Regions from separate parts of the Streptomyces sp. NPDC029139 genome, predicted to be linked through region 1. Evidence: riboswitches for the same ligand, from Rfam matches in the RefSeq annotation. Region 1 holds a riboswitch; the other holds the start of a gene.
What was found. Region 1 has a riboswitch for cyclic di-AMP ahead of ACZ4VW_RS26695 (M23 family metallopeptidase). Riboswitches for the same ligand answer to the same signal wherever they lie in the genome.
Positions count from the first base shown of each region.

Region 1 (7,207 bases):
CCGTCGTCTTGAGGGCGACGGGGTAGCCGAGGCCGGCGGCGGCCAGGGCGGCGGCGTCCGGGCTGGGCGCGGGCAGCGTGGGCAGCACGGTGATCCCGTACCGCCCGAGGAGCTCGCTCGCCGCGTCGGCGTCGAGGGTCACGCCCCGGGCGGCGCTCTCCGGCGCTTCCGGCATCGCCGCGCCCAGCACCCGCTCGATCTGCGCGGCGGCCCCGGCCTCGTCGATGTCCTCGTACTCGGGCACCCGGCCCGGCTCGGCGGCCTGCCTGCGCCACTCCCCGTACCGCACGGCCTCGGCCAATGCCCGCACGGCCCGCTCGGCGGCGGGGTAGGCGGGAATGGCCGCCCCCGCACCGCCGAAGGCGGCATCGTCCCCACCGCCACGCCCGCTCCCGGGCCACGAGGCCGCACCGACGCCCGTTCCCGTCCCCGCCATGCCCTCACCACCGTCGGTCCCGGCCCGCGAAGCCGCACCGACGCCCGTTCCGGTCCCGGCCATGCCCTCACCACCGTCGGTCCCGGCCCGCGAGGCCGTACCGGCGCCCGTTCCCGTCCCCGCCGTCGCCAACGGGGCGTCCGTGGTCGCACCGCGGGGAGCCGGCCGGGGGGAAAGGTCCGCGCCGCGTGCCGGCCCGTCGGCGGAGCCGCTGCCCGTAGCCCCGCTCCCGGTTCCCCGGCGGTCGGGCGTGTCGTCGGCGGCCGCCGGTGCGACGAACCGCTGGGCGGGCGCGGCCGCCGGTGCCTCGGAACGACTGCCGGCCTCCGGCCCGCCCGCCGCGGCGCCCGCCGGCCCGGGTCCGTCGGCGCTCCGGCCCGGGTCGTCGGAGACACCGGTCGCCCCGACGGGCGGACGCGCGGACGGTCCGTCGGTGGGAGCCGGCGCCGTCGACCGTGGCGTACGGGCGTCGTCGGAGCCGGCCGGTCCGGCCGGCGAGCCGCTCGACGCCTGCGCGCCCGTCGCCGCCGACCGTGGCTTCGTCGGGCGCGTGCTCGTCGCCACCGCGAGGGCTTCCGCCAGTCCGCCCATCTCGACGTGGACGACGACCACCGGTTTCGCGGGGGTGGGGACCGAGGCGACCGCGTCGCGGAGGAAGGCCGCGAGGACCTCGCCGTCGCCGGACTCGACCGCTCCGTTCTCCCCGACCCACGGGATCGCCGTCACCACGACCGCGTCGCAGGCGTCGTCCACGAGCGCCGACGCCAGCGCGTCGCGGAAGTCCGTGGGGCTCGCCCCCGTCGTCAGGTCGATCGGACGCAGCGGACGCAGCCCCTCCGTCAGACAGGCGTCGTACGTCAGCAGCCCGAGCGACTCCGAGTTGCCCAGGATCGCCACACGAGGCCCGGCCGGCAGCGGCTGGCCCGCGAGCAGCAGACCCGCGTCGACGAGTTCGGTGACCGTGTCGACGCGGATGACGCCGGCCTGCCGGAGCAGCGCGGAGACGGTGGCGTGTGGAATGCGCGTGACCGGTACGCGGTGTCCCGGCGGCGCGCTCCCGCTGTGCCGCGCGCCCTTGACCACCACCACCGGCTTGACCGCCGCCGTCCGCCTGGCCAGCCGGGTGAACTTGCGGGGGTTGCCGATCGACTCCAGATAGAGCAGGACGACATCGGTCGAGGGGTCGTCGTACCAGTGCTGGAGGAAGTCGTTGCCCGAGACGTCCGCCCGGTTGCCCGCGGAGATGAAGGAGGAGAGGCCGGCGCCCCGCCGGTGCAGTCCGGCGAGCAGAGCGATGCCGATCGCGCCGGACTGGGTGAAGAGTCCGATCCGTCCGGGGGCCGGCATCTCCGGCGCGAGGGAGGCGTTCAGCCGGACGTCCGCCGAGGTGTTGATGATGCCGAAGGCGTTCGGACCGATGATCCGCATCCCGTACGAGCGGGCCTGCCGTACCAGCGCGCGCTGCCGCTCCCGCCCTTCCGGGCCGCTCTCCGCGTACCCCGCGGAGAGCACGACAAGGCCCTGCACCCCGTGTTCGCCGCAGTCGGCGACCGCTTCCGGCACACGCTCGGCGGGCACGGCCACGACGGCCAGGTCGACGGTTTCACCGATGTCCCCGACGGAGCGGTGGGCCGGCACCCCGTCGAGCGTGGCGGTCCCCTCCTCCAGGGCGCGGTTCACGGCGTACGTACGGCCCGCGAACCCGGAGCCCAGCAGGTTGCGCAGGACCGTCCGGCCGACTCCGCCCGGTGTGCGCCCGGCCCCGATGACGGCGACCGCCCCGGGGGCGAGGAGACGTTGCACCGAGCGCGCCTCGGCCCGCTGCTCGCGGGCGCGCTGCACGGCCAGGGAGCGGTCGGTGGGTTCCAGGTCGAGGTGCAGCCGGACGGAGCCGTCCTCGAAGCTGCGCTTCTGTGTGTATCCCGCGTCCGTGAACACCTTGATCATCTTGGTGTTGGCCGGCAGCACCTCCGCCGCGAACCGCCTGATGTCCCGCTCCCGCGCCACCGCCGCGATGTGTTCGAGCAGCGCGGAGGCCACGCCCCGCCCCTGGTGCGCGTCCTGGACGAGGAAGGCGACCTCGGCCTCGTCGGCGGGCGCGGCGGCGGGCCGCCCCCGTTCGTCGATGCGGTCGTACCGGACGGTGGCGATGAACTCCCCGCCGACGGTCGCCGCGAGCCCGACCCTGTCCACGAAGTCGTGGTGGGTGAAGCGGTGCACGTCCTTGGCGGAGAGCCGCGGGTAGGGCGCGAAGAAGCGGTAGTACTTCGACTCGTCCGAGACCTGCTCGTAGAAGCTGACCAGCCGGTCGGCGTCGTCGACGGTGATGGGCCTGATGCGCGCCGTGCCGCCGTCGCGGAGGACCACATCCGCCTCCCAGTGGGCGGGGTAGGCGTGTTCCGGATGCTCCGGTCGTTCCGACGCGCTCTGCATGGGGCAAGCGTACGACCGGGGTCCGACAGTGGCACCGGTCGCGCGGCGACCGGGCGCCGTGCAAGGTAGGGAAGACCCGCCGGGCCCCGCCGCAGGCGCCGGAGGTCGACCACGAGCACCCCGCGACCCGTGAGAGACTGGTCTAGACAACCCGCTTGAGACTTGAAGGGCAACACCATGGCTGAGCGCCGCGTCAACGTCGGCTGGGCCGAGGGCCTGCACGCCCGCCCCGCCTCCATCTTCGTCCGTGCCGCCACGGCCTCCGGCGTCCCCGTGACGATCGCCAAGGCCGAGGGCAACCCGGTGAACGCCGCGTCGATGCTCGCGGTGCTCGGTCTGGGCGCGCAGGGCGGCGAGGAGATCGTGCTCGCGTCGGACGCCGAGGGCGCCGAGGCCGCTCTGGACCGTCTGGCGAAGCTGGTTGCCGAGGGGCTCGACGAGCTGCCCGAGACCGTCTGACCGAATTCCGATGGAGCCGCGCACGCCGAAATGACGGCGGGGCGCGGCTCCATTGTTCTGCGGTGCGGACACGACACGTCTTTTCCGCTCGAATTCGGGGCAGCACAAAGAAAGCCCGTCGAATTCGCATTCTTTGTATACGGCCCGCGTGTTAATTCCGGACGTTCGCGGTGTGTACGACGTGTTGCGAAGCCCTCACACGCCCGCGCTCGACCCGCTTCAACCGGTGCTGCGCCAGCGAGCGCTCCGCGTGCGCCGCGGTCAGGGCGCGGGCCCGTTCGGCGTCGCCGCGCGCGACCGCGTCCACGATCGCGCCGTGCTCGGCCCACGCCTCGACGGGCTGGACCGCCGGCTCGACCGCGTACATCCAGGCGATCTTGTGCCGGAGCTGGGTGAGCAACGCCGTGAGCGCCGGGCTGCCGGAGGCCTGCGCCAGCGTCTCGTGGAACCAGCCGCCGAGCGAGCGCAGATCCTCGCCCTGGCCGCGCCTGGCCCGCTCCTGCCCCAGCCTGACCAGGCCCCGCAGCACCTTGAGGTGGGCTTCCGTGCGGCGCTGGGCGGCGCGTGCGGCGCCCAGCGGCTCAAGCAGCGCCCGTACGTCCAGCAGGTCCGCCGCCTCCTGCTCGGTGGGCTCGGCGACATGGGCGCCCGCGTGGCGGCGGCTGATCACGAAGCCCTCGGACTCCAGGGTGCGCAGGGCCTCGCGAACCGGGACGCGGGAGACTCCGTAGCGGCGGGCCAGCTGCTCCTCGGTCAGCCGGCTGCCGCACGCGAAGACACCGGAGACGATGTCGTCCCGGATCGCCGTGCATACCGAGTGCGCGGGAATGCGCATGTTCGACCTCCGCTTTGATCCGCGCGAAACCGGTTCGTCGGCGACTCTATTGCAGCAGAGCAGTATTTCCGACGGGTCTCCGGGAAGCATGGATATCTTTTGGCCAGCAAAAAGCCCCGGCTCTGTACGAGCCGGGGCTTTTCTGACGTGCTGTGGGCCTGCGGTCAGACGTTCACGCCGCGGGCGCGCAGATAGGCGACCGGGTTGATGTCGGAGCCGTACTCGGCGCTGGTGCGGGCCTCGAAGTGCAGGTGCGGGCCGGTCGAGTTGCCGGTCGAGCCGGAGAGACCGATCTGCTGGCCCGGGGTGACGGACTGGCCGACCGAGACACTGATGGCCGACAGGTGACCGTACTGGGTGTACGTGCCGTCGTTCATCCGGATGACGATGTTGTTGCCGTACGCGCCGCCCCAGCCGGCCTCGACGACGGTGCCGGAGCCGACGGAGACGACCCGACTGCCGGAGGCGGCACGGAAGTCGACGCCGGAGTGGCTGCCGGAGGACCAGAGCGAGCCGCCGGCCTGGTAGCCGGTGGTCACGTACGAGCCGGCCACGGGGAGGGTGAAGGAGTTCAGACGCTTGCGCTCGGCCTCGCGGGCGGCGCGCTCCTTGGCCTCGCGGATCTCCTTGGCGCGGGCCTCGGCCTTGCGCTTCGCCTCGGCCTTCGCGCGGGCGGCGGCCTCGGCGCGCTCCTGGGCCTCGACGGCCTCGCGCTCCTGGGCGGCGGCCTGGGCGTCGATCGTGTCCGCGAGGGTGTCGACGGCGACGATCTGGGTCAGGCCGGTGTCCTCGGGGGACGGAGTGTCCGCGTCGACGGCGAGTGCCGGGGAGGCGAGGGTTCCGATGACGCCGGTGGTGGCGAGGGTCGCGATGCCGGCGATGCCCGCGCTGCGGCGCGCCAGACGGCTCGGACCACGATGCTTCCCGGTGGCACGGGTGAACGCCATGTAGTGGCTGATCCTTTCCTTCCTTCTCGCCTACCGGGTTAGCTGACGGGTTCGGAGCAGGAAGGTCTCCTACGGGCCCCTCCGCACGGATGCGAAGGCGTCCGATTCACCCCAGGGACTTCGTGGGTCCCCGGCTCCCCAGGCTCGCGCCTGACGGGGACTCGGCGATGACTGTCCGATGCCGCGGGCGCGGCGGGTGCAACTGGCGAACAGCCGGACCGACGCTAAGCGGACCTTCTTTCAATCAGCAAACAGACACGGCTGTTTGTAAGACATGCCACAGGGCATAAAGCCACCCTCTTCCGCAATACGGACATAGGGAAGGACCCCGACGTACCGTGACGTCGGGGTCCTCCAGGGGGCTCGGTCGGGCCTCGGTCAGCCGGTGACGACGGTCACTTCACCGATGCCGAGGGCGCGCACGGGCTCCTCGATCTGCGCCGCGTCGCCGACGAGCACGGTGACCAGACGGTTCACCGGGAAGGCGTTGACGACGGCGGCCGTCGCCTCCACCGTGCCGGTCTCGGCGAGGCGGGCGTACAACTGCGCCTGGAAATCGTCCGGAAGGTGCTGCTCGACCTGGTCGGCGAGCGTTCCGGCGACGGAGGCGGCCGTCTCGTACTTCAGCGGCGCCACGCCCACGAGGTTCTGCACGGCCACATCGCGCTCGGCGTCCGTCAGACCCTCCGCGGCGAGGGTGCGCAGCACCTTCCACAGGTCGTCAAGTGCCGGGCCGGTGTTGGGGGTGTCGACCGAACCGCTGATGGCGAGCATCGAGGCGCCGTTGCCGCGGCCGTCGGAGCGCAGCACCTGGCCGAACGCCCGCACCCCGTACGTGTAGCCCTTCTCCTCCCGCAGGACGCGGTCCAGGCGGGAGGTGAGGGTGCCGCCGAGGCAGTACGTGCCGAGGACCTGGGCCGGCCAGACGCGGTCGTGCCGGTCGGCGCCCACGCGCCCGATGAGCAGCTGGGTCTGGACGGCGCCCGGGCGGTCCACGATCACCACGCGGCCGGTGTCGTCGGCCGTGATCGGCGGAACGGGACGCGGCTCGGCGGTGTTGCCCGTCCACGCGCCCAGCGTCTCGGCGAGGACCTTGTCCAGATCCACGTCGGTCAGGTCGCCGACGACCACGGCGGTGGCCGTGGCGGGCCGGACGTACGCCTCGAAGAAGGCACGCACGGCCGCGGCGTCGATCGCCGCCACCGTCTCCTCGGTGCCCTGGCGCGGCCGCGACATGCGGGAGTCGGCCGGGAACAGCTCCTTGGAGAGCTGCTTGGCCGCCCGGCGCGCGGGGTTGGCCGTCTCGTGCGGGATCTCGTCGAGCCGGTTGCGCACCAGGCGCTCGATCTCGGTGTCGAGGAAGGCCGGCGCGATCAGCGCCTCGGAGAGCAGCCCGAGCGCCTTGGGCAGCCGGGAGACGGGGACCTCCAGGGAGACCCGTACGCCGGGGTGGTCGGCGTGCGCGTCGAGCGTGGCGCCGCAGCGCTCCAGCTCGGCCGCGAACTCCTCCGCGGTGTGCTTGTCCGTGCCTTCGGAGAGGGCGCGGGCCATGATCGTGGCCACGCCGTCCAGGCCCTCGGGCTCGGCGTCCAGCGGCGCGTCGAGGAAGACCTCGACGGCCACGACCTGCTGGCCGGGCCGGTGGCAGTGCAGCACCGTCAGGCCGTTGTCCAGCGCTCCGCGGTCCGGGGCCGGGAAGGCCCAGGGCTTCGCGGTGCCCGGCTCCGGCTGCGGGTGGAACGTCATGCTCGTCAAAGACGCGGCAGCGTCGGTCACTGGTCCGCTCCCTCTTCCTCGTCGCTGTCGCTCTGTTCGGTACCGATCGGCTCGTAGACGAGCACCGCGCGGTTGTCCGGGCGCAGCCGGGCCTTGGCGACCGCCTGCACCTCCTCCGCGGTGACGTCCAGGACCCGGTGGACGGCGGTGAGAGCGAGCTGCGGGTCACCGAACAGGACCGCGAAGCGGCACAGTTCGTCGGCGCGGCCCGCGACCGTGCCGAGCCGGTCCAGCCACTCGCGCTCCAACTGGGCCTGGGCGCGCTCCATCTCCTCGGGCGTCGGCCCCTCGGCGGCGAAGCGGGCCAGCTCCTCGTCGACG
Region 1 is NZ_JBVHWN010000014.1:91,113-98,319, forward strand. Features, by position in the region: gene ACZ4VW_RS26680 (GNAT family N-acetyltransferase) at 1-2,869, opposite strand, end outside; gene ACZ4VW_RS26685 (HPr family phosphocarrier protein) at 3,047-3,328, shown strand; gene ACZ4VW_RS26690 (GntR family transcriptional regulator) at 3,480-4,163, opposite strand; gene ACZ4VW_RS26695 (M23 family metallopeptidase) at 4,328-5,110, opposite strand; cyclic di-AMP (ydaO/yuaA leader) riboswitch at 5,124-5,287, opposite strand; gene ACZ4VW_RS26700 (M16 family metallopeptidase) at 5,489-6,856, opposite strand; gene ACZ4VW_RS26705 (M16 family metallopeptidase) at 6,883-7,207, opposite strand, start outside.

Region 2 (7,207 bases), on a different contig from region 1:
ACTCGGCCTCCTGGTCACCGGAGATCACCTCGGGCTCGACGCCGAGGATGTCCAGGACCCCGGCGACGAACTCCTCGCGGTTCTCGGCGTCCCGCGAGGCGGAGGTGGCGACGAAGCGCAGCTTCTCGGCGCCCAGCTCCTCGATGACGGCCGCGTACGCGCGGCAGGCGGCGAAGGTCCGCTCCAGCGCCTCGGGCGCGAGCCGGCCGGTCTTGTCCACGCCCTGCCCGAGCCGGACGATCGTCATCCGCCGGTCCAGCTCGATCAGCTCACCCGTCTCCGGGTGGACGTCGGCGACGAGGAGCCGGATGGAGTTCGTTCCGCAGTCGATGCCCGCGACCCGCGTCATTCGGCGGCCTCCTTCTCCCCGCACGGGTCGACGCAGGGGCCCTTGGCCCACCACTCGGGGAGCATCTCGAGCGCCTCGTCGCCCAGCGGGTTCACGCCGGGGCCGGCGGCCAGCGAGTGGCCGACGAGGACGTGCAGGCACTTGACCCGGTCGGGCATGCCGCCCGCGCTCGGGAAGCCCTCCAGGACCTCGATGGCGTCGCGGCGGGCGATGTAGTCCTCGTGCGCGGCACGGTAGGCGGCGGCCAGCTCCGGGTCGGTGCCGAGCCGGGCCTGCATCTCCTTCATGACCCCGTTGGCCTCGAGCGTGCCGATCGCGGAGGCGGCACGGGGGCAGGTCAGGTAGTACGTGGTGGGGAACGGGGTGCCGTCCGGGAGCCGCGGCGCGGTCTCGACGACGTCCGGGTTGCCGCACGGGCAACGGTGCGCGATGGCGCGCAGCCCCCGGGGCGGGCGGCCGAGCTGCGCCTCGAAGGCGGCGACGTCCGCGTCGGTGGGCTCGGTGCGTTCGGTCTGCGGAGGGGGCGTTTCCATGCGGCGTCTTGTCTTCTCGTCGGTGGGGTGGTCGGTGGTGGGTGATCGGTGGCCGGGCCGGTGCCGGTGGCCGATCGGGACCGGCCCCGGCCGCTGGCCGAGTCCGGTCCGATGCGCCGGCCTTCGCGGGCCGTGGCCCGCGGGCCGGAAGGCCCGAGGCCCGAGCGGTCAGGGGCCACCGGGCACGGGCCCATCATCTCGCGTCGGCGCGCTAGCGGCGCGCGTCGGTGTTGTCGATGCCGGTCCAGAGGTCGGAGTACCAGGGGAGCTCGCTCGCGCCCTGGTCCTCGCGCCGGGCGCGTTCGGCCTCGGGGTCGTTCACGGTGAAGCCGGTCTCCCCGGGCATCACGTAGTGCAGGTGCTCACGGGCGAGGCGGCGGACGTAGGCCGGGTCCTGGAGACGGGCCTTCTCGTCGCGCAGCTCCTCCACCCGGGCCGCGGCCTCGGCGGCCTGGCGCTCCTGCTCCGCGATCTCGCCGCGCTGGGAGACGTACTGCCGCATCGGGTACGCGAGCGCCACCACCAGCGAGCAGACGACCAGGGCGAGGAACGCCGCCCGGCCGGTGAGCCGGGAGCGGCGGGCCTGACGGCGGGTCTGGGAGCGGTAGACGCGGGCGGCGGTCTGCTCGCCGAGCAGCTTGATCCTGGTCGCGGTCGAGAACCGGTCCCGGGCCATGTGCGCGCCTCCCCTTTACGTACGAACGTCCCCGCACACGGTACGGGACCGCGTGCGGGGACGTATGTACGACGGGGCTGTCAGCCCTTGAAGCGCGGGAAGGCGCTACGGCCGGCGTAGACCGCGGCGTCGTCGAGGATCTCCTCGATGCGCAGCAGCTGGTTGTACTTGGCGACGCGCTCGGAGCGGGCCGGGGCGCCGGTCTTGATCTGGCCGCAGTTGGTGGCGACGGCCAGGTCGGCGATGGTGACGTCCTCGGTCTCGCCGGAGCGGTGGGACATCATGCACTTGAAGCCGTTGCGCTGGGCCATCTCGACGGCGTCCAGGGTCTCGGTCAGCGAACCGATCTGGTTGACCTTCACCAGGAGGGCGTTGGCGGTGCCCTCCTCGATGCCGCGGGCCAGGCGCTCCGGGTTGGTGACGAACAGGTCGTCACCGACCAGCTGCACCTTGGCGCCGAGCTTGTCGGTGATGGCCTTCCAGCCGGCCCAGTCGTCCTCGAACAGCGGGTCCTCGATGGAGACGAGCGGGTACGCGTCGACGAGCTCGGCGTAGTAGTCCGTCATCTCGGCGGCCGAGCGGGACTTGCCCTCGAACTCGTACGAGCCGTCCTTGTAGAACTCGGACGCGGCGACGTCGAGCGCCAGCGCGATGTCCTTGCCCGGGACGTAGCCGGCCTGCTTGATGGCCTCGAGGATGAGGTCGAGCGCCTCGCGGTTGGAGCCGAGGTTCGGGGCGAAGCCGCCCTCGTCGCCGAGACCGGTGGACAGGCCCTTGGTCTTCAGGACGGACTTGAGGGTGTGGTAGACCTCGGTGCCCCAGCGCAGGGCCTCGGAGAAGGACTCCGCGCCGATCGGCGCGATCATGAACTCCTGGATGTCCACGTTGGAGTCGGCGTGCGAGCCGCCGTTCAGGATGTTCATCATCGGAACGGGCAGCAGGTGCGCGTTCGGACCGCCCAGGTAGCGGAAGAGCGGGAGGTCGGAGGCCTCGGAGGCGGCGTGCGCGACGGCGAGGGAGACGCCGAGGATGGCGTTGGCGCCGAGCGAGGCCTTGTTGTCGGTGGCGTCCAGGTCGAACATGGCCTGGTCGATCAGGCGCTGCTCGGTGGCGTCGTAGCCGACGAGCTCCGGGCCGATCTGCTCGATGACGGCGAGGACGGCCTTCTCGACACCCTTGCCCATGTAGCGGCTCTTGTCTCCGTCACGGAGCTCAATGGCCTCGAACGCTCCGGTGGAGGCACCGGACGGAACAGCAGCACGACCGGTGCTGCCGTCGTCGAGGCCGACCTCGACCTCGACCGTGGGGTTGCCTCGGGAGTCCAGGATTTCCCGGGCTACGACGACGTCGATGGACGGCACGAGCATCTCCTTCTGGGATGTGACGCTAGATGTGACGAACACTTGTGCAGGGTCGCTTCGGCCTTGCGACAAGAGCCTAACCGGCTCGGGGGCTCCGGTCGGCCGTGCGCCCGCCCGCTGGGACGAAAAAGGACCCAAGGGCACGCATCCCCGGACGAACGACCCCGAAGCTACCCTCCGGTAGCGCGGAATCGCCGGAGCGCGTGGCCCTGCGGAGCGCCGGACCGGCCCGGGAGGCGCACGACCGGAAGGGGCACCTCGCGAGGCGCACTACCGGGAGGGGCACCCTCGGGAGGCGCACCGCCGGGAGGCTTCCCCCGCGAGGCGCACCCTCCGAACGCGCGGAACCCCGGTCCGGCGCGCACGGGGGAGGGCGCGCCGGACCGGGGTGGTCACCGCGGGAGGGTCGGAGGGGCCGCGTGAGCCGCCGGACTCACGCGAGCCGCCGGGCTCACTTCAGGTGAAGCTGCTGGCCCGGGTAGATCAGGTCGGCGTCGTCGACGACGTCCTTGTTGAGCTCGAAGAGCTTCTCCCAGCCGCCCTTGACGTCGTGCGCGGCGGCGATCTTGCTCAGGGTGTCGCCGGTGACGACCTTGTACTCGCCGTCACCCTTCTCGACCTTCTTGCCGGTCGGGGTGGTGACGGTCTTCTTGGACTCGGCCTTCGGCGCGCTCTTCGGCGCGGTCCGCTGCTCGCTGCGGGTCGTCGGCTGCTCGGCCTGACGCTCCTGCTGCTGCGGGGCGCTCTGCTGCGGCGCCTGCTCGGGGGAGGCGCTGGACAGGCCCACGCCACAGCTCGGCCAGGCACCCTTGCCCTGGCCCGCGAGGACCTTCTCGGCGACGGCGATCTGCTGCGACTTCGAGGCCTGGTCGGCGGAGGAGGCGTACGCGGTGCCACCGTAGGCGGCCCAGGTGGAGGCGGAGAACTGAAGGCCGCCGTAGTAGCCGTTGCCGGTGTTGATGGACCAGTTGCCGCCGGACTCGCACTGGGCGACGGTGTCCCACTCGGAGACGGTGGCGGCCGAGGCGGAGCCGGCGGTCATCAGCGGGGCGGCGACGGCGACACCGGCGACACCGGCGAGGGCGACGGCGCGGGTGGCCTTGGAGGGACGACGGTGTTTGCCCTTGGCGGAAAACAGCATGGAGATTCTCCTCACCGACGCCTACGAGGTGAGCTGTCGGGTTCGGGCCATGTGAGTTGCCCGGCCGCGCGACCTTGCGCGCGGCTTCACCCCAAGCCGTTCCGTCGGCCGTCTGTCTCAACGGCCGGGGACGGCACTTACCTTGGGTCCCCCGCTCCTGCCTTCGGCGCATGACGCGACGACTGTTCCCATCGGCCGACGGCAGGATTCGGCGTATCGGTCGACGGGGCCCGCGGTGGCGAGCGATGACGACCGTAGACACAGACCCCTCGGAAGTTCAAAGACGTCCATTGGGGAAATATCGCCCGTAAGCACTCCAGGACGAAGGGTGTTTACGCAGGTGAGAGGTGACGGAAGCAAAGTTTGCGGACGCTACATGCCAGTTGAGACAAAGAGACCCATGTCTCACTGGAGCAGAACCGGACAAACGGCTTCTAACTAACCCTTCGACCCGGGCAGACCGATCGTCAGATCGAGGCTCTGGCCAGGGAGGATGAGGTCCGGATCGGCGCCCACCGTCGAACGGTTGGCGTCGTAGAGGGCACCCCAGCCGCCGGGGAGTTCGTTCTCCTGAGCAATGCCGGTGAGACTGTCACCCGGCTTGACGGTGTATTCGCCCGAAGTGTCCTTCGAGTCCGTGACGTCCGCGGAGTTCCCGGAGTCCGTGGAGCCCGAACCGTCCGCAAGGTCCGTATTGTTCAGATCTGCGCCCGGCGTCGCACCGGCCGACGACGCGTCGGTCGGTGCGTCGGTCGGCGAGGTGCCGGGCGAGGCGTGGCGACCTGTTTCGCCAGACTTGCCCGGATTGACCGTCTCCTCCGGGGCCGCGTCACCGCGGTGCTTGCCCGTACCGGGCGCCACCGGCGCGGTGGGGGCGACGGACGCGCCGGGGGCCTCCGTGAGGGCGTCCGGGGCCGGCGTCGCGGGCGCGGTGGTCGCCGGGGCGTCAGGGGCGGGAGTGACGCTCTCGAGGGCGTCGGGAGCGGCCGGGAGGCCCGCGGTCCGGTTCGACTCCGCGACCGGACCCGTCGGCTCCGGCGGCGTGAGCGCCGAGCCCGGGTCGACACCGGGCGCGACGCCGTCGTTCGTCAGTCCGGCGATGGGGGCGCAGGTGGCCCACTGCGTGGAGCCCGCGGCGAGCGCCTTCTCGGCCACCGCGATCTGCTGGGCGCGGCTGGCGAGATCGGCACTGGTCGCGTACGCCAGGCCGCCGTACGCCTCCCAGGTCTCCTGCGTGAACTGCAGTCCACCGTAGAGGCCGTTGCCGAAGTGGGCGCTCCACAGGCCACCCGACTCGCACTCGGCGACCCGGTCCCATGTGGCGGCGTCGGCGGCGGAGGCCGAGCCCGCGGCGAGCAGCGGCAGAGCGAGGGCCGATCCCGTCACGCCGGCGGCGACGACGATGGCGGGGGCCTGGCGGGGTCTGCGGTGTCGACCGTTCCCGGAGCGCATGCGGAATGCCTTTCGCGTGACTGCTGAGGTGACGGTGAACGTAGCGGCATTCGAACGTCAGTCACAAGTCGATGCAGCGGAGATCACGTAAAAGTCACATTCTTGACGGCCCGTCAGCTCGCAAGTCGGTCGAACCGCACCGGAAGGGTGCGCAATCCACGCATGATGAGACCGCCGCGCCACCGCAGATCGGCCGGATCCACGGCAAGTCGCAGCTCCGGCAGGCGGGTCAGCAGCGTCGAGAGCGCGATCTGGCCCTCCAGCCGGGCGAGCGGGGCGCCGATGCAGTAGTGGATGCCGTGCCCGTACCCGAGGTGCTGGTTGTCGCGCCGGGACAGGTCCAGGGTGTCCGGCTCCTCGAAGCGCGCCGGGTCGCGGTCGGCGGCGGCGAGCACGACGAGGACCGGGTCGCCCGCCGGGATCTCCTGCCCGCCGATCGTCAACGGCTCCATGGCGTACCGCCAGGTCGCCAGTTCCACCGGCCCGTCGTAGCGCAGCAGCTCCTCGACGCCGGTCTCCAGCAGGCCCCGCTCCCCCGCCGCGAGGGAGGTCTCCAGCCGCGCGCGCTCCCGCGGGTTGCGCAGCAGGGCGTACACCCCGTTGCCGATGAGGTTGACGGTGGTCTCGAACCCGGCGAAGAGCAGGATGAAGGCCATGGCGGCGGCCTCGTTCTCGGTGAGGTGCTCGCCGTGGTCCGAGGCCTTGATGAGCCCCGAGATCAGGTCGTCGCCCGGGTCGAGCCGCTTGCGGTGGATCAGCTCCGCGAGATACCCGCGCATCTTCTTGACCGACCGTGCCACCCCGCCGCGCGGCCCTCCGCCGTGGCGGATCATCATCCCGGCCCAGTCCCGGAAGTCGTCCTGGTCCTCGCGGGGGACGCCGAGCAGGTCGCAGATCGCGTAGATGGGCAGCGGGAAGGCGAACTCGTGGATGAGGTCGGCCTCCCCCTTCTCCGCTAAGGAGTCGATCAGCCGGTCCGTGAGCTCCTGCACCCGCGGTGCGAACTCGGCGACCCGGCGCGGGGTGAACGCCTTCGACACCAGCCGCCGCAGCCGGGTGTGGTCGGGCGGGTCGATGTTGAGCAGATGTGTCATCAGCTCGGCCTTGCGCTCCCCGGGGATCCCGGTCTTCCCCTTGGCGTGCGAGGGCTCGTCGTGGTGCGCGGGATTCTTCGACAGACGCTGGTCGGCGAGCGCCTGCCGGGCGTCCGCGTAGCGCGTCACCAGCCAGGCGTCGACCCCGCTGGGCAGCTTCGTCCGGTGGACGGGCGCGTGCTCGCGCAGCCAGGCGTAGGCGGGGTACGGATCGGTCGCGAACTCCCAGGTGAAGAGCTCGGGGGCGGGGGGCGTGCTCACCCTGAGACGGTACAAGGTCGCTCCCCCGCCGGCTTCCCGGCCGCCGGGCGTCCCTTTTGTGATCGTCCTGTGAAGGGGCGTGGCCTAGATTCTCCCGGGTGGATGCCCAGTTGCTCAGAAGCACGTTCGCCGTCGTCGAGAGACGGGCCGAACACGCCGTCACCTTCTTCTACTCCCATCTCTTCTGGCACAACCCGGGCGTCCGTGAGCTCTTCCCCGAGGACATGCGACCCCAGCGGGACCGGCTCTTCGCCGCGCTCACCCATGTCGTGACACATCTGGAGGATCCCGACCTGCCGGTCTACCTCACCCATCTGGGCCGCGACCACCGCAAGTTCAT
Region 2 is NZ_JBVHWN010000007.1:265,870-273,076, reverse strand. Features, by position in the region: gene ACZ4VW_RS18840 (Ppx/GppA phosphatase family protein) at 1-349, opposite strand, end outside; gene ACZ4VW_RS18835 (DUF501 domain-containing protein) at 346-882, opposite strand; gene ACZ4VW_RS18830 (FtsB family cell division protein) at 1,094-1,558, opposite strand; gene eno (phosphopyruvate hydratase) at 1,639-2,919, opposite strand; gene ACZ4VW_RS18820 (transglycosylase family protein) at 3,371-4,060, opposite strand; cyclic di-AMP (ydaO/yuaA leader) riboswitch at 4,064-4,239, opposite strand; gene ACZ4VW_RS18815 (transglycosylase family protein) at 4,499-5,512, opposite strand; gene ACZ4VW_RS18810 (cytochrome P450 family protein) at 5,626-6,867, opposite strand; gene ACZ4VW_RS18805 (globin domain-containing protein) at 6,978-7,207, shown strand, end outside.
Region 2: linked by a shared signal. The riboswitch ahead of ACZ4VW_RS18820 (transglycosylase family protein) and the one ahead of ACZ4VW_RS26695 (M23 family metallopeptidase) in region 1 are both predicted to bind cyclic di-AMP.